DNA from 3 places in the Streptomyces sp. 891-h genome. Region 2 is predicted to be linked to each of the others. Evidence: riboswitches for the same ligand, from Rfam matches in the RefSeq annotation. Region 2 holds a riboswitch; each other region holds the start of a gene.

Region 1 (7,321 bases), 2.2 Mb from region 2:
GACGGTGGTGGACGGGACGGCTGAGCTGACGGCTGTGGCGCAGGAGCCGCGTGATGCGACCGTCGAGGAGTTGGTCGAGGTGTATCGGGCGATCAGGGGCGAGCACCCGGACTGGGACGAGTACCGGGCCGCCATGGTGGCGGAGCGGCGGCAGGTGGTGCGGCTCCGGGTCGAGCGCGTGTACGGGCAGCCGGGCCGGGGGTGAGCCCGGCCCGGCCGGCCACCGGGTTATGCCGAGGCTTCCGTCAGGAGGCGGAGTTCCTCGGTGGTGAGCCGCAGATCGGCGACCGCCATCAGCGCGGGGAGCTGGTCGACCGTGCGGGCGCTGGCGATGGGGGCTGCGACCGTCGGCTGGGCGGCGAGCCAGGCGAGGGCGACGGTGGCCTCGGCGCACTGGTGCGCGTTGGCCACGGTGGTCAGCGCCGCGAGGACGCGCTGACCGCGCTCGGTGGCGAGGTACTGGGCCGCCTTGCCGGTACGCGCGCCCTCGGGTGCGGCCTCGCCCGGGCGGTACTTGCCGGTGAGGAAGCCGGAGGCCAGCGCGTAGTACGGCAGTACGGCCAGGGATTCGCGCTGGGCCAGCGCTGCCAGCTCTCCCTCGTAGGTGTCGCGCGAGACGAGGTTGTAGTGCGGCTGGAGCGCCACATAGCGGGCGAGGCCCTCGCGGTCGCTGAAGGCGAGCGACTCGGCGAGGCGGGTCGGCGCGATGTTGGACGCGGCGATCTCGCGGACCTTGCCCTCCTTCACGAGTTCGTCGAGGGTGCCGATGATGTCGGAGACCTCGACCGACTCGTCGTCGAAGTGCGTGTAGTACAGGTCGATGCGGTCGGTCCGCAGGCGGCGCAGCGAGTCCTCGCAGGCGGCCTTGATGGTGGCCGGGGCCAGGCCCATGTGGTCGGGGTGGCGGGCGACCTTGGTGGCGATGACGACGTTGTCCCGTACGGACGAGCCGCGTGCGGCGAGCCACTCGCCGATGACGGTCTCGGACTCGCCGCCCTTGTTGCCCTCCACCCAGGCCGAGTACGCGTCGGCTGTGTCGATGGTGTTGCCGCCGCCGTCCGTGTAGGCGTCGAGCACGGCGAAGGAGGTGGGCTTGTCGGCCGTCCAGCCGAAGACGTTGCCGCCCAGCACGAGCGGCGAGACGGACAGTTGACCGATCTTGTAGTCGGCATTCATCTGCATGCAGCGACGGTAACGCGGACCGGAAGGCGGGCGGATGGTGGCGCGTGGGCCGTTGCCACCGGCCGCCCCATCAGCCCCGTCCTCCCCGTGGGGCCCGGGACCCGGGGGCCTCGGCGAACCCGGTAGGCCCCCGGCCGGCGCCGTCGGTCCGTCAGATGTCGACGCCCTTCGCGCGGAGCCACGGCAGCGGGTCCACCGGGTCGCCTCCGTCGGGGCGGACCTCGACGTGCAGATGCGGTCCCGAGGAGTTGCCGGTCGAGCCGACCCGGCCGATCACGTCACCCGTACCGACCTTGTCTCCCGCCGACTTGGTCATGGAGGACAGGTGGCAGAACCAGATTTCGGTGCCGTCCTCCAGCTTCAGAACGATGCGGTAGCCGTACGAACCGGCCCAGCCCGCCTCCTTGACGGTGCCGGTGTGAACGGCCTTGACGGGCGTGCCGTTGGGCGCGGCGAAGTCCTGGCCGGTGTGATCGTTCTGCCACATGCCGCCTGCCTGGCCGAACCCGGCGGTGAGCTGGTACGAGGCCAGCGGCGCGAGGTACTTGCCGGCCAGCTGTGCCCGGCGTTCGGCCTCGGCCTTCCGCTTCTGTGCCGCGGCCTTCTCGGCGGCCTTGCGCTTCTCCTCGGCCGCCGCCTCCCGGGCACGTTCGGCCTCGGCCTGCTTCTCGGCTGCCGCCCGCTTCGCGGCCTCCTCCGCCGCCGCGTTCGCCGCCTGCCGGGCGGCTTCCTCTCGGGCTTCCTCGTCCGCGGCGGAACGGTGCTGCTCGGCCTGCGCGAGAATGCGGGCCCGCAGCGCCTCACCGGCGTTGGTCCTGCCCGCCGCCAGGTCCTCGGCGGAGAGTCCGGCCTGCGTGAAGGGGGCCACGGAGGCGGTCGCGTCGCCGTCGGAGCCCTCGGCACCGTCCGCGTCGTCGCCGACGAGGGAGCCGATGCCGGGCAGGTCCTCGACGTCGGGCAGGTGGTCGGGGACGCTGCGGACGGCGTCGGCCGCGCTGCCCAGATCCGGTACGGATATCGCGCCGGGGTCCTTGTCCTGAGCGGTCGCCATGCCGCCCGCGCCCACCGCCGCGATCATGCCGACGCCGAGCACGGCACCGCCGCGCGCCACCCCGCCGGCCCGCTGCTTGGCGACCCGGTGCCGACCACGCATCGCGCGGACGGACTCCTCGGTGGGGTTCCACTCGTCCCCGGTGGTGTCCGTGGGGGCCTCGCCAGGAGCGTTCCCATAGGCGTCGCCTGGTGCGTCCCTGAAGGTGTCCTGTGGGACGTCCCTGAAGGTGTCCTGTGGGACGTCCCTGAAGGTGTCCTGTGGGGCGTCCCTGAGCGGTGCCGGGCCGGACGGTACGACGGGCACGGCGGGCGGGAGCGGCGCGGCGGCCCGTCCCGGTGCGGAGCCATAGACGGTGGACGAGCCGTACGCGGTGGACGAGCCGTACGCAGGCGAGTCGTAGGCGGCGGTGGAGGAGCCGGCGCGGTCGAGGTGCGGGTCGTACGCGACGGCCTCGGGCGCGTGGCCGGCGAAGCCCTGGGATCTGGACGCCACGGGGGCGCTCTCCTTTCCTTCCTTCTCGCCTACCGGGTTAGCTGACGGGTTCGGAGCAGGAAGGTCTCCTACGGGCGTCCTCTCGCAAGGGCGTCCGATTCACCCCGTCCTCCTCGCCTGGCTGACGAGAAGGGGTGGTTCCCCGGTTCCCACGGTGCGGTCCAGCGGTGCAGGTCCAGGGGGCGGGCGCTGCTGGTGCTCCGTATGCGGGATTCGGCGACGGCGCACGGTGCCGCCTTCCGTGACGACAGTGACGACCGTGCTGCGTTATCGGACGTTAATAGAACAGTGGCCTTGATTCCAAGCTGTTCCCCGTAATTGGCGGTGGCCGCCCGGCTCGGTTCAGGGCTGGGGCCTGATGTGGTGGGCGACCGCGAGCAGCGCCATGTCGTCCACCGCCTGGCCTCCCGTATGGGCCGCGACGTCGATGAGGACCGTCTCCAGCAGCTCCTCCGGGTGGGCGAAATAGCTACGGGCCAGCCGTTCGGCCGGTTCGTAGAAGACACCGTCCGAGTCGCGTGCCTCGGACAGGCCGTCGGTGTAGAGAAGGAGCTGGGCGCCCCGGGGGAAGGGGACCTCGTCCACATGCTCCGGCCACTTCCCCAGCTCGGACATCCCCAGCGGAAGCGCCGGCACGGTCGGCTCGAGCAGGGCCGTCCGGCCTTGGTGCAGGAGGATCGGCGGCGGGTGGCCCCGGTTGACGATACGCAGCACCTTGTCGCCGCTCTGTCCGCCGTCCTGTCCGCCCTCTTGTCCGGGACCCGAACCGGGTCCGGAACCGGGACCGGAACCGGGACCGGATGAGTTCGGGATCTCGACCAGTACCGCCGTGCTGAAGCCCTCCAGCCGTGCCGAGCCGGTCTGTCGCCGCCCCTCCCGCTGGAGGGCCCGGTCGAGGCGGGCGGCCACCGCGGAGAGCGTCTCTTCCTGCTCGGCGGCCTCACGGAAGACTCCGACCAGGAGGACCACGGCGGCCACCGCGCCGGTCCCCTTGCCGCGTACGTCGCCGAGCAGCAGCCGTACGCCGTAGGGAGTCTCCTCCGCCGCGTAGAAGTCCCCTCCGACCCGGGCCTCGGCCTGCGCCGCGCGGTAGCGGGTGGCCAGCGTCAGGTCGTCGACGCGGGAGGGCGGGGTGGGCAGCACGGCGAGCTGTACCGCCTCGGCCACCCCACGCGCCGAGGCCAGCCGACTCCCGCTGCGGAGCAGTACGTAGTTGACGCCGACGGCCAGGATGGAGACGGTCACGCTGGTGAGGGACCTGGCTTCGGACTCGATGAGGCTGCCGTTGTCGTGGAAAAGGGCGAACAGAAGGGTGGCACCGGAGGAGAGCACGCCGGTGAGAATGGTGCTCCACAGGGACAGGAACGCCGCCGCCGCCAGTGGGGCGGCGGCGAAGGGTGCCGAAATGGTGACCTCGCGCGGCGTGGACAGCTCGAGGGCGACGCCCAGGACGAACAGCGCGGCCGGGAGCCACCGCGCCAGGCGCCACAGCCGTCCCACACCGTTCTCGTACCCGCTCGCCGGCTGCCTCCCGGCCTCCCTCTGCCGCACGGTCCCAATCTGACCGGGTGGAGGGATTCGGGCCACTCGGGACCGCTGGTCGGGGTACGGAACGGGGACGAGGAGCGGGTGGAAGGCGGCCCCCTAACACGCACGGGGCCACACCGCCCGTCGCCGTACGGCAGCCGGGCGTATGGCAGCCGGGCGTACGGCAGCCGGGCGTGCGCCGGCCACCAGAAGGAAAGGGGCTCAGCCGCCCGTGCCGGGGGCCAGGGGGCTGATCTTGGGCACCGACGCCTTACCGGTGTTGGTGACCGGTCCACCGGACCAGGGCACCCGCAGGGAGGCGCGCTCGTCGGGCGGGGTGACCTTCGCGGCGCTCGGTGTCACCGTGGTGACGTTGGTCACCTCGGGGTTGGTGAACGAGAGCGAGGCCCATGCGCTCTTGCCGGGCGACAGCGTGACCGTCCGTACCTCGCCGCCCGTGCGATTGGGATCGAAGGAGACCTGTTCGCCGCTGCTGTTGACGAAGGCGAGCCCGGGGTAGCCGCGTACCGTGCAGGTCCTGTCGGATCGGTTGGTCAGCACGAGGGCGAAGTTCTCCTGCCCGGCGCCCGGATGATTGGGGCCGAACGACGCCTTGAGGTCGCCCGTGCGGCACCGGGAACCGGAAGCGGAACCCGAGCCGCCACCGCTGCCGCCCGACCCGTTCTTACCGGACGAGGAGGACGAGGACGACGAGGAAGCGGAGCCGCCCTCGTCCGAACCTGAGGCGCCCTGCCCGGACGAGCCGCCGCTCGAGCTCCCGCCGTCCCCGCCGCTGCCTTCGCTGCTGCCGTTCTTGCCGTCGTCGCCGTGGGAGGAGCCGGAGTCGCCGCCCGCGGGCGCGGCCCCGCCGCTGACCTTCTGCGGGGCCGAGTCCGAGTCCTTGTCGCAGCCGACCACCAGCGCCCCCGCAGCCAGCACAGCGGTCGCTGCGGCGGCGATACGGGCCACGCGGTGACGGCGCCGGAAGGGGGTGGCCGGGGAGTTCGGTGCGGGTTGCGTGTTCGTCGTCGGGTCCTGGCGCTTCGTCATGGCTGCCGTCACTCCCTGGTCGTCCTGTCTCGCAGTCGTCCTGCCTCGCTGGTGCTCGTGGACCGCAGGGGCCCTGTCCGGCGGTCGTCCGGCTGCCGGGTGGCGGGTGGCGTCACGCGCCCGACTCCCCGTCTCCAGGGTGCCCCCGGGCTTCCTGGCCGTACACAGCGTTGGATGGCCGACGGCGCGGGAAAGTTCACGGCCGCCCCGACTTTTTTCCCGGTTCCCCGATGTGGGGGACACCCGGCGCCGGTGCGGCCGTTGGGAGTTGTGCGGTCAGTTGCGCGGTAGGAGTTGTGCGGTAGGAGTTATGAGGCGCTGACCCGCAGGCTGCTGAGCACCTGATCCGTTCTCGCCGAGCAGTCCTCGGCACAGCGGATCTGTACGTATACCGGCGGCTTGCCCTTCTGCCGTGGGGCCAGGGCGATCTCCTCCAGCGAGTGCCCCGGGGAGTCGCAGGCCGACCAGGTACGGACGCGCCCTTGCCAGCCGTCGCCCTTGTAGGTGCGGCTGCCCGCGTACTGGCAGCGCCTGTGCTTGAGTTCGGCCACCTTGGCGGACAGCGCCTCGGCGGCGGCCGCCGCTCCGTCGTCGTCCTTCGAGGAGTAACCGAGCCCGACGAACACCCCGCTCGTGCCCGAGGTGAGGTCCTGCCAGCGCTTCATGTCCTGCGAGACGACCAGACCGGGGGCGTGCTCCGCCGACAGCCCCAGCGAGGAGGGGCTCCAGCCGGAATCGGCCTTCTCCTGCGCCCACTGGGCCGGTATCCGCAGACTGATCCGGCCACTCGCGTCCTGCACCCTCACGTGGGAGGGGCTCTTGTCGCTCTTGGGCATCAGCAGTTTGCCGGCCGCTCCCGCCCCGGCCAGTACGACGACGGCGGCACCGAGAGCGACGGCGCGCCAACGGCGGCGGGGGCGCGGTGGGCGCCCGGCAGCGGACGAGGGGCTGTCGGCGCCCCACGAGGGCGCACCGGCACCGGACGCGCCCGGTGCGTGCGCCTCCAGGACGGGTTCGCCCGGAGTCGACCTCTCGTACTCCGAAGCGCGGGGGCCGGACCTCTCCGCAACGGACTCCTCGGGAACGGCCTGCCCGGGAACGGCACCCTCGGGCGCGACGCCCCCTTCGGACGCGGCAGCCACCTCGGGCCCGACCGACTCCTTGTCCCTGTCCGACTTCTCGACCCCGTCGGGCTTCTCGCCCCTGTCGGACCCCCCGACCCTCTCGGCCTTCTCGACCGTATCGGACTCCTCGGGGGCGACCGACGCCCCCGACCGTTCCGACGCACCCGGAACCCCCGACCCGGCCGACGGCGGTTCCGTCGCCACCGTCGGTGGCTGACCGGCCGCGCGCCGGGAGGCGGGTCCCACGGCGAGGGAGGACAGTTGAGCGGCCGACGGGGCGAGGAGCTCGTTCGCGATCCGGTCCAGCTCGTTCGCGAACGAGGCGGCGGTGGGCCAGCGGCGTTCGCGGTCGGGCTCCATGGCGCGTCCGACGGCTTCCGCGACGGCGGGCGGCAGGCCGGGGCGCAGTTCGTCCAGCGGCATCACCCGGTCCGGATTGCCCGGCTGCGCACCGGTCACCAGGTGGTAGAGCACGGCGCCCAGGCTGTAGATGTCCGCGCGTGCGTCGATGCCCTCGAAGGGTTCGGCCTGCTCGGGCGCCATGTATCCGACCGAGCCCGCGACCACGGTCAGGCCCGAGGCGTGTGCCAGGTTCTTGGCCAGGCCCAGATCCGCGACCAGCACCCGCTCGCGGCCCTGTGCTCCGCCACTGGTCAGCAGCACGTTGGACGGTTTGACATCGCGGTGGACCACGCCCGCCTCGTGCAGGGCCTCCACGCCGCGCGCCGCCTCGGCGGTGAGCCGCAGTGCCTCGTCCACCGGCAGCGGTCCCGCCACCATCCGGTCGGCCACGGTGCCACGGTCCGCGTACTCCATGACGAAGTACGGGCGTTCGTCGTCCAGCTCACCGACGTCGAAGACCTGGACGACGCCGCCCGACGACGCCTTGCGC
Region 2 (7,321 bases):
GCCCAGATCGGCGCGGTGCCGCAGGTGGGGGGCCGTCGTCTTGAGCGCCACGGGGAACCCCAGGGTGCGGGCCGCCGCCACGGCCGCCTCGGCGTCGGGCGCCGCGAGGGTGGGCTGGACGGCGATGCCGTAGCAGCGCAGCAGGTGTGCCGTCTCCTCGTCGGTGAGGGCACGGCCGCGGCCCGGGGCCGGGGGCGTGAAGCGGGCCAGCAGGTCAGCGGCCGCCGACTCGTCGATGTCCAGGTCGGGCACCTTGCCGGGGTCACCGGCTTCCGCGCGCCACCGGGAGTAGCGCACAGCCTCGGACAGGGCGCGGGAGGCCCGCTCGGGCGTCGGATAGGAGGGCAGTCCGCGCCTGGCCAGCGCCTTCTGCAGCCCCTCCATCGCCAGATGTACCACCGCGACCGGCTTGCGCTGGGCGCCCTCGGTGGTGGCGACGGCCTCGACGGCTTCCCGCAGCGCGTCGGCGAGGGCCTCGACATGGCCGTCGGGCGGGCTCTGGGGCGGGGCCGGGTCGGTCGTCGCGCCGGTCGCGCCGCTCGTGCCCGGCAGCTGAGTGGGGACGGTGGGGATGACGGTGACCAGCACGGCGTCCGTGGCCGCGTCGATGAGCGCCTCGCGCAGCGCCCGGCCGAAGTCGTCGGGAGCGGCCGAGGTGGGCAGCGCCACGACGGGGCGCGGCCGCAGCCCGTCGGTGAGGCAGGCGTCGTACGTCAGCAGGCTCATCGCGTCGGTGTTGCCGAGGATGCCGACGTGCGGGCCGGCCGGCGGCGGCTGCTCGGCGAGGAGAACGCCGGTGTCCAGCAGCTCGGTGAAGGTGTCGACCATCAGGACGCCCGCCTGGCGCAGCAGCGCGTAGACGGTGGCGTCGGGGGTGCGGGACGCCGGAGCCGCGTGACCCGGCGGGGGCGCGCTGCCGCGCTGCCGGGCTCCCTTGACGACGACGACCGGCTTGCGGGCCGCGGTACGCCGGGCGAGCCGGGTGAACTTGCGGGGGTTGCCGATGGACTCCAGGTACATCAGCACGACGTCGGTCGCCGCGTCCTCGTCCCAGTGCTGGAGCAGATCGTTGCCGGAGACGTCGGCGCGGTTGCCCGCCGAGACGAAGGAGGAGGGCCCGACGCCGCGCCGGTCGAGCCCGTCGAGCAGGGCGATGCCGATGGCACCGGACTGGGTGAAGACGCCGATCCTGCCACGCGCCGGCATCCGCAGCGAGGGGGTCGCGTTGAGCCGTACGTCGTCCGCTGTGTTGATCAGTCCGAGGGCTCCGGGGCCGATCAGCCGCATCCCGTAGGAGCGGGCGAGCCGTACCAGCTCGCGCTGCTCGTCCCGGCCGACCCCTTCGGAGAGGACGGCCAGCCCCTGCACGGCCGCCTCACCGCAGTCGCCGATGACGGTGTGCAGCTGGTCGGCGGGGACGGCGAGCACGGCCAGGTCGACGTGCTCGGGGATCTCCCTCACCGAACGGTAGCCCGGCACCCCGGCCGGCATGTCCGAGGTCGCCCCGGGGTCCAGCGCGTGGTTGACCGCGTACAGCCGTCCCGGGAAGCCGCCGGTGAGCAGGCTTCCCAGGACCGCACGCCCCGCACCGCCGGGGGTACGGCTGACCCCCACGACGGCGACGGAACCGGGAGCCAGCAGCCGGGCGACGGACCGCGCCTCGGCACGCTGCTCACGGGCCCGCATGACGGCCAGCGAACGCTCGGTGGGCTCCAGGTCCAGGGTGAGATGGACCGAACCGTCCTCGAAGCTGCGCTTCTGGGAGTACCCGGCGTCCGTGAACACCTTGATCATCTTGGTGTTGGCGGGCATCACCTCGGCCGCGAAGCGGCGGATGCCGCGCTCCCTGGCGACCGCACCGATGTGCTCAAGGAGCGCGGAGGCCACCCCTCTGCCCTGCTGGTCATCGCGGACCAGGAAGGCCACCTCGGCCTCGTCGGCCGGCTCGCCGGCCGGGCGGCCGAACTCGTCGATGCGGTCGTAGCGGACCGTCGCGATGAACTCGCCGCCGATCGTCGCCGCCAGGCCGACACGGTCGACGTAGTCGTGGTGGGTGAAGCGGCGAACGTCGCGGTCGGACAGCCTGGGATAGGGCGCGAAGAACCGGTAGTACTTCGACTCGTCGGACACCTGCTCGTAGAAGCTGACCAGCCGCTCCGCGTCGTCGGGCGTGATCGGCCGGACCCGGGCGGTACCGCCGTCACGCAGCACGATGTCGGCTTCCCAGTGGGCCGGATAGGCGCGCTCCTCGGGGCTCGGCATGGGGCCAGCGTACGGCTCGGGGAGGGCGCGTGCTCAGGGATGCGGCAGTGCGTCGTATCGTCGCGGGAAGAGCGCCGCAGCTTCCGCACCCGCGTCCGCGACCGCGTCCGCCGGTTCATGGAGCACCTCGGCGACCGTGCAAGACTGGTCTAGACAACCATAACGATCGAAGGGCAACACCATGGTTGAGCGCCGCGTCACCGTCGGCTGGGCCGAGGGGCTGCACGCCCGCCCCGCCTCCATCTTCGTCCGTGCCGCCTCGGCTGCCGGGGTCCCGGTCACCGTCCGGAAGGGCGAGGGCAACCCCGTCAACGCGGCCTCCATGCTCGGTGTGCTCGGCCTGGGCGCGGAGGGAGGCGAGGAGATCGTCCTCGCCTCCGAGGCGGAGGGCGCCGAGGAGGCCCTCGACCGGCTCGCGAAGCTGGTCTCCGAGGGCCTGGAAGAGCTGCCCGAAACGGTGTGACCGAGCGTTCGGGCTGAGGCCGTCGCGGATTCCGCCGGGCCTCGCCGTTGTGGTTGCTCACCGTCGCGGCGGGCAATTGACGAGGGGGCGCCGCACCTGACGGTGCGGCGCCCCCTCGTGCTCCCCGTCCCAGCCGTGCGCGTGACGGGCCTCAGCCGGACGCTGGGAGCGCGAGGGGCGCTGGGCCGCCAGGCCCAGCGCCCCTCGCCATAAGTCCGCCGTCACTGGGGGTACCTCCCAGCCGGAGGCTGGGGGAGCGCAACCACCGACCAGAGAGTCCGGCGGAATGGGTGACGGCCTCGGCCCAAGCGTTCGGTCAGAGCTTCACACCGTGCTGGCGCAGGTACGCGACCGGGTCGATGTCCGACCCGTAGTCGGGACCGGTACGGGCCTCGAAGTGGAGGTGCGGGCCCGAGGAGTTGCCGGTCGAGCCGGAGAGGCCGATCTGCTGGCCGGACTTGACCTCCTGGCCGACCGAGACACCGATCGAGTTGAGGTGGCCGTACTGCGTGTACGTGCCGTCCTTGTGCTTGATCACGATGTTGTTGCCGTAGGCCCCGCCGTTGCCGGCCTCCACGACCTCACCGGCGGCGACGGAACGCACCGGGGTGTTCATGCCCGCGTGGAAGTCCACGCCGGTGTGGCTGCCGGACGACCACATGCCGCCGCCCTGCTTGTAGCCGGTCGAGATGTAGGAGCCCTCGACGGGCAGCACATAGGCGTTGAGCTTCGCCCGCTCCGCTTCCCGGGCCGCCTTGCGCTTCGCCTCGCGCTCCTTCTCCGCCTTCTCGGCCGCCGCCTTGCGCCGGGCCTCGTCGGCCTTCCGCTTGGCCTCGGCCTTCGCCTTGGCAGCTTCTTCCTTGGCGTCTGTCTCCGCCTTGGCCTGCTCGGCGTGGAGAGCCTGCTGGTAGGCCTGCTCGTCCAGCGTCTCGGAGATCGGGCCGCCGACGGCCTCGCTCACCTTCGCGTCGGGCTGGACGGGGGCGTGGTTCTGGTCTCCGCTCGCGGCGAAGGCGGGAGAGGCGATGGACCCGACGACGCCCACGGTGGCGAGCCCGGCTATGCCTGCTGCTCCCCCTGCGGCCCTGCGGGCCTTGCTCGGACGCCTGTGCTTGCCAGTGGCACGGGTGAACGCCATACGGAGGCGTACTCCTTTCCTTCCTTCTCGCCTACCGGGTTAGCTGACGGGTTCGGAGCAGGAAGGTCTCCTACGGGCCGCCTCTTGCGAGGCCGTCCGATTCACCCCAATGGGACCTGGGTCCCCGGTCCCCCTCGGCACTTCGCCTCGGGGATTCGGCGATCGCTCTCCGTCGGCCGCGGGTGCGGTCACTTCTGACGGACAGCGGCAACGACGCTAATCGGGGCCAACTCCGAGCGGCAAACGAATCCCTGACTTTGTCGCGTTCGCCACACTCCAACTCAGCAGCAATCGCGACAGAAAGGGACATCACGCGGGGCCCGGAAGGAGCGATTCCTCCTCCCGGGCCCCACTTTTCGTCTGCCGTCCCGGCCCCGTCGGCGGGCTCAGGAGCCGGAGACCACCTTGACGTCGCCGATGCCCAACTCCCTTACGGGATCGGCGATCTGGGACGCGTCGCCGACCAGTACCGTCACCAGCCGGTCGGCGGGCAGTGCGCTGACCGCGGCGGCCGTGGCCTCAACCGTGCCGGTCTCGGCGAGTTGGGCGTACAGCCGCGCCTGGAAGTCGTCCGGCAGGTACTGCTCCACCTGGTCGGCCAGCGTCCCGGCGACGGCCGCTGCCGTCTCGTAGCGCAGCGGCGCGACGCCCACCAGGTTCCGCACGGCCACGTCGCGTTCCTCGTCGGTCAGCCCCTCGGCTGCCAGCTTCCGCAGCACCTGCCACAGGTCGTCCAGCGCGGGCCCGGTCACATCGGTGGCCACCGAGCCGCTGATGGCCAGCAGCGCGGCACCGCCGCCGTCCGCTGTGGAGCGCAGCACCTGCCCGAACGCGCGTACGCCGTAGGTGTAGCCCTTCTCCTCGCGCAGCACCCGGTCCAGCCGCGAGGTGAGGGTGCCGCCCAGGCAGTAGACGCCCAGCAACTGCGCGGGCCACACCCGGTCGTGCCGGTCGGGGCCGACCCGGCCGATCAGCAGCTGCGTCTGCACAGCGCCCGGCCGGTCCACGATGACGACCCGGCCGGTGTCGTCCGCGGTGATCGGCGACATCGGGCTCGGCGCCACCGCGGCCCCCGTCCAGCCGCCGAGGGACTCGTCGAGCGCCGCCTCGACTCCGCCCTCGATCCCCTCCAGATCGCCGACCACCACGACGGTGGCCGTCGCGGGGCGCACATGCGCCTCGTAGAAGGCGCGCACGGCGGCCGCGTCGATCCGCCGCACCGTCTCCTCGGTGCCCTGCCTCGGCCGCGACATCCGCGACTCGGCGGGGAACAGCTCCCGGGACAGCTCCTTGGCCGCACGGCGGGCCGGGTTGGCCAGTTCGTGCGGGATCTCGTCCAGCCGGTTGGCGACCAGCCGCTCGATCTCGCTGTCGGGGAACGCCGGGGCGCGCAGCGCGTCGGCGAGCAGCCCCAGCGCCTTGGGCAGCCGCGATGCGGGCACCTCCAGCGAGACCCGCACCCCGGGGTGGTCCGCGTTCGCGTCGAGCGTGGCGCCGCACCGCTCGAGCTCGGCGGCGAACTCCTCGGCGGTGTGCTTGTCCGTGCCCTCGCTCAGCGCGCGGGCCATGATGGTGGCGACCCCGTCCAGCCCCTCGGGCTCCGCGTCCAGCGGCGCCTCCAGGTTCACCTCGACGGCGACGACCTTCTGGCCGGGACGGTGGCAGCGCAGCACCGTCAGCCCGTTGGCCATCGTGCCGCGCTCCGGCGTGGGGAAGGCCCACGGCTTCGGGATGCCGCTGGGCGGCTGGGGGTGGAACTCCATGCTCTTCCCTGCTGTCTCCGCGATCCCCGCGGGGCTCGCGCCCGCCGTCGCCGCGGCGCTCTGGCTGCTGCTCGCCGGTGTCTCGCTCACTGCCCGGTCTCCTCTTCGTCGTTCCCCGCCTCGTCCTCGTGCGCCAGCGGCTCGTACACGAGCACGGCCCGGTTGTCGGAGCGCAGCCGCCGCGCAGCCACCTCCCGCACCTCCTCGCGGGTCACCTCCAGCACGCGCCCCACCGCCGAGAGCGCGAGCTGCGGGTCGCCGAAGAGCACCGCGTACCGGCACAGTTCATCGGCGCGGCCGCCGACCGTGGCCAGCCGGTCCAGCCACTCCCGCTCCAACTGGGCCTGGGCCCGCTCCATCTCCTCCTCGCTGGGGCCCTCCTCGGCGAACCGGCGCAGCTCCTCGTCGACGGCGGCCTGGATGTCGGCGAGCTCCGCGCCGCTGGAGGCCTTGATGTCCAGCCAGCCGAGCGAGGGGGCGCCCGCCAGCCGCAGCAGGCCGAAGCCGGCAGCGACGGCCGAGCGATCGTGCCGCACCAGCCGGGCGTAGAGGCGGGAGGACTCGCCGCCGCCCAGGGCGGTCAGCGCCAGATCGGCCGCGTCCGCCTCGCGGGTGCCGTCGTGCGGCAGCCGGTAGCCGTTCATCAGCGCCCGGGAGGGCACGTCCTCCTCGATGAGCTCGCGCTTCTCCTCGCCGATCAGCTCGGGCAGCGAGCCGTCCCGCGGCGGGCGCTTGCCGTCGTGGCCCGGGATGGAGCCGAAGTACTTCTCGATCCAGGCGAGTGCCTGCTCCGGGTCGATGTCGCCGACGACCGACAGCACGGCGTTGTTGGGCGCGTAGTACGTACGGAAGAACTCCTGCGCGTCCTGGAGGGAGGCCGCGTCCAGGTCCTCCATGGAGCCGATCGGGGTGTGGTGGTAGGGGTGGCCCTCGGGGAAGAGCAGGGCGGTCATCCGCTCGAACGCGGTGCCGTAGGGCACGTTGTCGTAGCGCTGGCGGCGCTCGTTCTTGACCACGTCGCGCTGGTTCTCCATGGACTCCTCGTCCAGCGCGGCCAGCAGCGACCCCATCCGGTCCGCCTCCAGCCACAGGGCGAGCTCCAGCTCGTGGGCCGGCATCGTCTCGAAGTAGTTGGTGCGCTCGAAGCTGGTGGTGCCGTTCAGCGACCCGCCCGCGCCCTGCACCAGCTCGAAGTGGCCGTTGCCCTTCACCTGCGCCGAGCCCTGGAACATCAGGTGCTCGAAGAGGTGGGCCAGGCCGGTGCGGCCCTTTGCCTCGTGGCGGGAACCGACGTCGTACCAGAGGCAGACAGCGGCAACGGGGGTCTGGTGATCCTCGGAGAGCACCACTCGCAGGCCGTTGGCCAGCCGGTGCTCCGTCGCTGTCAGCCCACCGGTGGCCGGCGGGGGCGTGGCCGTGTGACCCATGGGCGTGGAGTCCCTTCGGTAGCGGGGGATCCCGGCCGGGCGCCGGGAACTGCCGGCCGCCTGGCGCCTCACGCGACCGGCGGCCCTGTCACTGTATGCAACCACGCCGACAAGGTGCGAAGTTCCCGTACGGTCTACCGAGCGACCGCCCTGTCAGTGGGCCGGTCCACAATGGTCGACCGACAGCACAAGAGCGACAGCACAAGAGCGAAGCACGAAGCAGCGAAGGAGCCGCAGCCGCGATGGCCCGCCGCAGTAAAAGCCGTAC
Region 3 (7,321 bases), 1.3 Mb from region 2:
TACCGGATCGCCGGTTACCGGTGCTGCGGCTGGCCGACGGGGTCAGAACCGCAACCGACATCGCCCGCGCGCTGGCCCGTCCCGCCTTCCACATCCTGGTGGAGCTGCGCCGGCTGGCGGCGGCCGGACTGGTCACCCCGGCGGAGCCTGCCGCTGCGCGAAACCCGTACACCCCGCACACCGCGGGCACCGCGGAAACCGCAGCGACCCCCACCCCCACCCCCACCCCCACCGGCGCCCGCCCGTCGGAGGCGCCCGGTGCCGTCTTCGACGCTCCGGACGTCGAACTGCTGCGTCGGCTCAGGGACGCGCTGGAGGCGCTGTGATCAGGGGATTCCGTCAGCGTGCCGAGAGGAGAGTGCTCATGGCGGCGGAGGCGGCCGTGCTGGAGGAACTGCGCGGGTTACGGGTCAGGGTGCCGCAGGTCGGCGGGGCCCTGGCGGCGACCGTGGACGGTTTCGTACTGGCCGAGGACCTGGCAAGGGCGCAGGCAGACCGGCCGCCGGAAGCCGAGCCGCTGGCCGCACTGACCGCCGCCGCGCTCGGACTGGCGTTCCGGATGAACGAGGCGACAGGGCGCGGTGCCTTCCGTGAGCTGCTGATACACGGAGAGCTCGGGTACGTCGCCACCTACGCCGCCGGTCCGGCCGCGGTGCTCACCCTGCTCGCGGACGACCGCATCAACGTCGGCCGGCTGCACCTGGAGGGGCGCCGTACGGCGCGGCACATCGGTGAACTCGTGGCCGAGGCCCGGCGTTCGGCGGCCCCCCAACCCCCCGTCGATGTCGCGCTCTCCCGGAGCGGACCGCCACCGGACCGCCGCCGTCTGCCGCTCGAACGGCGCCGCCGCGGCTCGCCAGGGCCGGACGGCACGGAACGACAGACCACGGATTGATCACCGAACCGACGAAAGGACAGCACACCACCATGTCGAACACCGACGCGTCCCTCAAAGAGGCGATGAGCACCATCGACGGCACGATCGGGGTCGCCCTGGTCGACTACACCAGCGGTATGGCGCTGGGAACGCTCGGCGGCGGCAAGGACTTCGACCTGGAGGTCGCCGCCGCGGGCAACACGGACGTCGTACGGGCCAAGCTGCGCACCATGGAGCTCCTTGGCCTCAAGGACGAGATCGAGGACATCCTGATCACCCTGGGCAGGCAGTACCACCTGATCCGCCTGCTGCGGGCGAAGAGCGGCAACGGCCTGTTCCTCTACATCGCGTTGGACTCGGCGAAGGCGAACCTCGCCATGGCCCGGCACCAACTGCGGCGAATCGAGGCGAACCTGGAGGTCTGACCGGGGCCCGCCCCGCAGGGGGCGGCGCCGCCGTGATCCGGCGTGGCTGTCAGGAGGGCACCGCGCCCTGAGCCGCGAGCGCCGTCCACCCTGGCGAAAGTCAGGGGTTCGGTTGCCTTTCGTAGCTGACGGGCGAGGTGTGCCGGTTCCTACGCTCCCGGCCATGATCCGTACACACCGCGCGGCTGCCGCCGTGCTCACCGCCGCTCTGCTCGCCCCGGCGACCGCCGCCTGCGCCCCCGGCGGGGGTTCGACTGCTGCCGACGCGCGCTCCGCCGCTTCCAGCGCCTCCACCACTTCCACTGCTTCCGCGCCTTCAGGGGCCTCCGATTCCACTGCTTCCGGGTCCTCCGAAGCGGCGGCCGTGAAGCGCGGCAAGCACCTCTCCCTCCCTCGCCCCACCGGGAAGTGGGCGGTCGGACGCGACACCCTGCACCTGGTGGACAAGGACCGCCGCGACCCCTGGGTGCCGTCCGCCGGTGCCCGTCGGCTGATGGTGTCGGTCTTCTATCCCGCCCGGCGCGGCGGCCCTCGGCAAAGTGCCGCGCCGTACATGTCGGCCAAGGAGGCCGGGCTGCTGCTGAAGGGACTGAAGCTGGACAAGTCCTTTCCGCCCGACCTGCTCGCCTCCGTCCGTACGCACGCCCGCATCGGAGCCCGTCCCGCGCCGGGCAGGCATCCGCTCGTGGTTCTCTCCCCGGGCTTCACGCTGCACCGCGCCACACTGACCACCCTCGCCGAGGAGTTGACCTCCCACGGCTATGTCGTCGCACTGCTGGACCACGCCTACGAGTCGTTCGGCACCACCTTCACGCCCCGGGGTTCCGCCGGTGCCGGCAAGGGCTCAGCGCGCACCCTCACCTGCGTCGCGTGCGAGACCGTGGAGGCGGCGCCCGACGACAAGGGGGAGAAGAAGCTGCTCGCGCGTGCGGCACGGAACCGGGCGGCCGACATCTCCTTCGCCGTCGACGCGCTGACGACCCCCGCGCCGGAACACTCCCGTGACTACGCCGAGTTGATCGACACCCGCCGGATCGGCGCGGCGGGCCACTCGCTCGGCGGCAACGCGGCGGCAGTGGCGGCCGGTACCGACCGCCGTATCAGGGCCGCCGCCGACCTGGACGGCACATTCTTCGCGCCCGTACCGCAGGCGGGTCTCGGGCGGCCGATCCTCATGCTCGGCACTGAGGACGGCCACAATCCCCGCGCCGAGGACAGGACATGGCCCAGGACCTGGCAGCGCCTGGACGGCTGGAAGCGGTGGCTGACGGTCGCCGACTCCGGGCACTTCACCTTCATCGACCTGCCGATCCTGGGCGGCCAGGCGGGTGTCACGGATCCCTCGGCGCCGCTGTCGGGAAAGCGCTCGGGTGAAATCACGACCCAGTATGTGAAGGCGTTCTTCGACAGTAGGCTGCGCGGCCTGCACCGCCCGCTGTTGGACGGCCCCTCGAAAGAGAATCCGGAAGTGACCTTTCATACGCCGTGACGGAACTCGGAAACCGCTCTTCCGTTCCCCGTTGCAGCCTTTCCGTATGGAAAGCAACGCGGCGGCCGCGCATCACCTCGAAGGTGATGCGCGGCCGCCGCGAAAGGGGTCTCGGCTCAGTACGGGCCGTTGACGTTGTCGATCGAACCGTACCTGTCAGCCGCGTAGTTGCAGGCCGCGACGATGTTGGCGACCGGGTCGCGCTGGTCGTAGGCCGTGCCCGCGACGTGGTAGGCGTCGAAGGTCGGCTTGATGACCTGCAGCAGCCCGATGGACGGGGTGCCGTTCTGGGCGTTGATGTCCCAGTTGTTGATGGCGTTCGGGTCGCCGCCGGACTCCCGGATGATGTTGCGGTGGATGCCCTCGTAGCTGCCCGGAATGCCGTGCTGCTTCATGATGGTCAGCGCCTCGTTGATCCAGCCGTCCAGGGAGGTCGACTGGGTCTTGTGCACGCTGCTCTGCTCGGCCGAGCCGCGGTCGGCGCGCTCGGGGGTGCTGCTCCGCTCGGCCGGCGCCGAGGCCGTGTCCAGGGTCAGCTTCTGACCGGGACGGATCAGGTTCGCGTCGCTGCCGATCGTCTTCTTGTTGGCCTTGTAGAGGGTCGGCCAACCGCCCTCGACGTCGTGGTCCACGGCGATCTGGGAGAGGGTGTCACCGGCGACGACGGTGTAGGAGTCGGCCTCCTGCTCGGCCTTCGCCTGCTGGGCGGCGCGGGCCTGGACGGTCTGCGCGTGCTTCGCGGCACTGTCCTGGACCTGGGCCGGCGCGGACGCCGCGTGGGCGCTGCCCGCGGTCAGCAGGGGGGCGGCGATTCCCGCGCCACCGGCGACGAGGGCGATCGAGAGCCGGGAGATGCGGGACTTGAGCGGATTTCGGGCGTGTCGGCCACGAGACATGGGGGTGTCCTCTCCTAGCGCCTGCGAGGTGAGCTGTCGGATTCGGGCTGGAGTGGCCCGGCCATTCCCGTGCGCGAGGCGCAGCGGGCATGACTTCACCCCTAGCCGGGCCGCCGGGTGCGGCTCGGCACGTACTTGGGTCCCCCGCTCCTGCCGCGTGGTACTGGTGCGGATTTCCCTCGCCGGGCGGCAGGATTCGGCGCCCCGGCACGGGAACTCCGGCCGTTCATGGAGGCCGGAGCGAGGACACGGAAACACAATGAATTGCCCTGAGCAAGGCGCTCGATTCACCTCTGCCAGGTCAAGAAGAAATGATCTCGCGATACTTCAACGCTCTGCGGTGGATCATTTTCTGAGCGTAAAGCGGTGAAGTGAAGGGAATTCCGAAAATCTCTTTGATGCAAGGCTCTTGACGGCCCGCCAGAAGATCTTGCCTGTGATGGCACCTGATCGGTGTGTTTCCTGACACAGTGAATGAGCAGGAGCGGCAAGTCTTGTATATCCGGACATTGCAGTTGAAATCTGCTGAAGGTGGCTCTCTTCAGTGCAGCGTTGACCGCCGTTGAATGGGCGGAAGCGTCCGGGGGCGCCATTTCTACTAAGCGGCATCGTACATTGCCGTGCGCGGCCGGTGTTTCCGGAGGGCTCTGTGTTCCCGGATGTGTGATTTCCGGGTGCTGCTACGAGGTGCCGGGTCCGGAGTCCTGCGGGCCTGGGCCGTCGAGTGGGACGCCGAACCAGCGGACGGCGACCGGCCGGGTGCCCGGTTCGGCTTCGGTGCGACGCTGCTGGAAGCGCCGCAGCAGCTCCAGGTAGGCGTCGTGGAACTCCTGGAACTCCTCGCGGGTGAGGTGGAGGGTGCCGCGCGAGCCGTACACCCACTCCGCTTCCTCGGGGCGCGGGAGGGTGTAGCTGTAGGCCAGCTCGATGTCCTCCTCCATACGCAGCCGGTCCAGCTCGCCGACCACGGCGCGCTCGGCCGGCGACAGCCCGGCTGGGGCGGGCCGCCGGACGTCCAGGCCGCGTACCCCGCGCCACCAGCGTTCGCGGCCGCTCGCCGAGTGCTCGGGGTCGTCCTCGATGAACCCGGCGCGCTCGAGCTGCCGCAGGTGATAGCTGAGCGTCCCGGTGTTCTCGCCGAGCTCGGCGGCGAGCGCGGTGGCCGTCGCGGCGCCGGCCGCCGTCAGGCGGCGGAGGATCTTCAGGCGCAGCGGGTGCGCCAGCGCCTTGAGCGCCGCGGGATCGCTGGTGGTGCGGGGCGAGTGGCGCGCGGCGGGACGGTCCTCTTCCGGTGGCTCGGACATGCCCTGAGCTTAGCGCAGAGATTCCTCTGCAGAGCCTGCTCTGCAGAGGCAAGTATGCAGAGAAAATTCTGCAGAGCTTCCTTTGCAGAGTTTTCTCTGCGATCCTGCTTGTCGGCACGCCACGGCCCCGACCGTGCGCGCGCCGAACAACCACAAGGACGGCAGGACGGACATATGGCAGACAGAGCGGTCTCGCTGCGGCAGCTCACCCGCCGGTACGGCACCGGCCCCGGCGCGGTCACAGCGCTGGACGGGGTCTCACTCGACTTCCACCACGGCACATTCACCGCGGTGATGGGGCCCTCCGGCTCGGGCAAGTCGACACTGCTCCAGTGCGCGGCGGGTCTCGACCGGCCCACGTCGGGCTCGGTCACGCTCGCCGGGGCCGAGCTGACCGGGCTGAGCGAGACCCGCCTGACACTGCTGCGCCGCCGGCACATCGGCTTCGTGTTCCAGAGCTTCAATCTGCTGCCGTCCCTGACCGCCGAGCAGAACGTGGGTCTTCCGCTGCGACTCGCGGGGCGCCGCCCTTCCTCAGCGCTCGTACGGGAGGTTCTGGAACGCGTCGGGCTGGGCGGGCGCGGGAGGCACCGGCCCTCGGAGCTGTCCGGCGGCCAGCAGCAGCGGGTCGCGCTGGCCCGTGCCCTGATAACCCGCCCCCAGGTGCTCTTCGGCGACGAGCCGACCGGAGCCCTCGACTCCGCGACCAGCCGGGAGGTCCTGGCGCTGCTGCGCGACATGGTCAGCGCGGAGGGGCTCACCCTCGTCATGGTCACCCACGACCCGGTCGCCGCCTCCTACGCGGACCGCGTGGTCTTCCTCGTCGACGGACGGCTCACCGGAGAGCTGCTCGGAGCATCCGCGCAGGACATCGCCGGGCGGATGGCGAAGCTGGAGGCCACCGCATGCTGACGAGCACCCTGGCAGCGCTGCGCACCCGCTGGGTCGGCTTCACCGGCAGCTTCGTCGCGCTGGCGCTCGGGGTGGGACTGCTCACCGTCATGGGCCTCGCGCTGGCGTCCGCGTCCCAGGCACCGGAGCGGAAGCCGGAGAGATTCGCCGCTGCACCCGTCGTCGTCAAGGGCGCCGACACCCTGCGCGTTCCCACCTCGATCGGCGAGCGGACCCACAAGCTGGCACACCCCCGTGTCGTGCCCGACAGCGTGCGGGCCCGGCTGGAGAAGCTGGGTCAGGTCGTGGAGGACCGCTCTTTCGGAGTGCGGGTCGAGGGCGGCCCCCGGGATCTGGTCGGCCATCCATGGTCCACGGCGTCGTTCGCCCCCTACCGCCTCCGCGAGGGCCGTGCGCCCAGGGCCGACGACGAGGTGGTCGTCAGCGGGGACTGGGCACGGCGAGGCGCCGGTCCGGCCAGGCCGGGGCAGCGGCTGCGCACCGCCGAGGGCCACGTGCGGGTTGTCGGCGTCGTCGGTGGGCTCGGCTTCGAGGACGCCGTCTTCTACACCGACCGGCGCGCCGCCGAGCTCGCGCCGCGCAGCGGACAGCTGGTGGTCGACACCGACGATCCGGGCGCGGTACGCGCGGCTGCCCACGGCAGTGGCGTACGGGTCCTCACCGGTGAAGCGCGGCGGCTCGCCGATCCCGACCCCGACCGGGACAGCGCGGCCCTGACCGCGACGACCGCCATGTTCGGCACCGCCGGCGGCCTCTCCGCGTTCGTCTCGGTGTTCGTGGTCGCCTCCACCTTCGCGTTCGCCGTCGCCCAGCGCCGCCGTGAGTTCGGGCTGCTGCGGATGGCGGGGGCCACCCCTGCGCAGGTCCGCCGTGCGGTCCTCCTCGAGGCGCTGGTCGTCGGCGCGCTCGCCTCGGCGGCCGGCTGCGTGCTGGGCGGGTACGGAGCGCCCGCGCTCGCCCGGTGGGTGGTCGACGAGAAGCTGGCGCCCGGCTGGTTCACCATCCAGCACCACACCTGGCCGTACCACGCGGCCTTCTGGACGGGGTTGCTGGTGGCCCTCGGCGGGGCGGCCGTCGCCTCCTGGCGGGCCGGCCGCACGGCACCGACCGAGGCGCTGCGCGAAGCCTCCGTGGACACCCGCACGATGACGTGGAGCCGTGGGCTGTGCGGCGGAGCCCTGCTGCTGACCGCCGCAGGCACCCTCCTCGCCTCCTTGCTGACCGACCCCGGCGACCTGCTGCACCGCAAGACATATGTGATCCGGCCGATGCTGCTGATCACCGGGTTCGCGCTGCTGGGGCCGCTGCTGGTGCGGCCGCCGGCCCGGCTGGTCGCCCGGCTCGCGGCCAGGCTTCCGGGCGCCGCCGGCCTGCTGATGGGCCAGAACGCCGCCACCGGGGCCAGACGCACGGCGGCT

The links. A riboswitch is a leader RNA that binds a small molecule or an ion and turns the genes downstream of it on or off. The one in region 2 is predicted to bind cyclic di-AMP.
Positions count from the first base shown of each region.
Region 1: another riboswitch for cyclic di-AMP. It lies ahead of HC362_RS17455 (M23 family metallopeptidase); the one in region 2 lies ahead of HC362_RS07800 (M23 family metallopeptidase).
Region 3: another riboswitch for cyclic di-AMP. It lies ahead of HC362_RS02250 (LysM peptidoglycan-binding domain-containing protein); the one in region 2 lies ahead of HC362_RS07800 (M23 family metallopeptidase).

Region 1 is NZ_CP050693.1:3,999,385-4,006,705, reverse strand. It holds gene HC362_RS17465 (PPOX class F420-dependent oxidoreductase) at 1-205, shown strand, start outside; gene HC362_RS17460 (aldo/keto reductase) at 229-1,176, opposite strand; gene HC362_RS17455 (M23 family metallopeptidase) at 1,334-2,728, opposite strand; cyclic di-AMP (ydaO/yuaA leader) riboswitch at 2,740-2,905, opposite strand; gene HC362_RS17450 (PP2C family protein-serine/threonine phosphatase) at 3,071-4,279, opposite strand; gene HC362_RS17445 (DUF4232 domain-containing protein) at 4,478-5,305, opposite strand; gene HC362_RS35065 (protein kinase) at 5,614-7,321, opposite strand, start outside.
Region 2 is NZ_CP050693.1:1,835,886-1,843,206, forward strand. It holds gene HC362_RS07790 (bifunctional GNAT family N-acetyltransferase/acetate--CoA ligase family protein) at 1-2,262, opposite strand, end outside; gene HC362_RS07795 (HPr family phosphocarrier protein) at 2,444-2,725, shown strand; gene HC362_RS07800 (M23 family metallopeptidase) at 3,042-3,863, opposite strand; cyclic di-AMP (ydaO/yuaA leader) riboswitch at 3,878-4,034, opposite strand; gene HC362_RS07805 (pitrilysin family protein) at 4,250-5,626, opposite strand; gene HC362_RS07810 (pitrilysin family protein) at 5,713-7,053, opposite strand; gene HC362_RS07815 (DNA topoisomerase IV subunit A) at 7,296-7,321, shown strand, end outside.
Region 3 is NZ_CP050693.1:497,806-505,126, reverse strand. It holds gene HC362_RS02270 (transcriptional regulator) at 1-326, shown strand, start outside; gene HC362_RS02265 (roadblock/LC7 domain-containing protein) at 365-895, shown strand; gene HC362_RS02260 (hypothetical protein) at 928-1,302, shown strand; gene HC362_RS02255 (alpha/beta hydrolase) at 1,466-2,791, shown strand; gene HC362_RS02250 (LysM peptidoglycan-binding domain-containing protein) at 2,908-3,687, opposite strand; cyclic di-AMP (ydaO/yuaA leader) riboswitch at 3,692-3,866, opposite strand; gene HC362_RS02245 (helix-turn-helix domain-containing protein) at 4,368-4,991, opposite strand; gene HC362_RS02240 (ABC transporter ATP-binding protein) at 5,166-5,903, shown strand; gene HC362_RS02235 (ABC transporter permease) at 5,897-7,321, shown strand, end outside.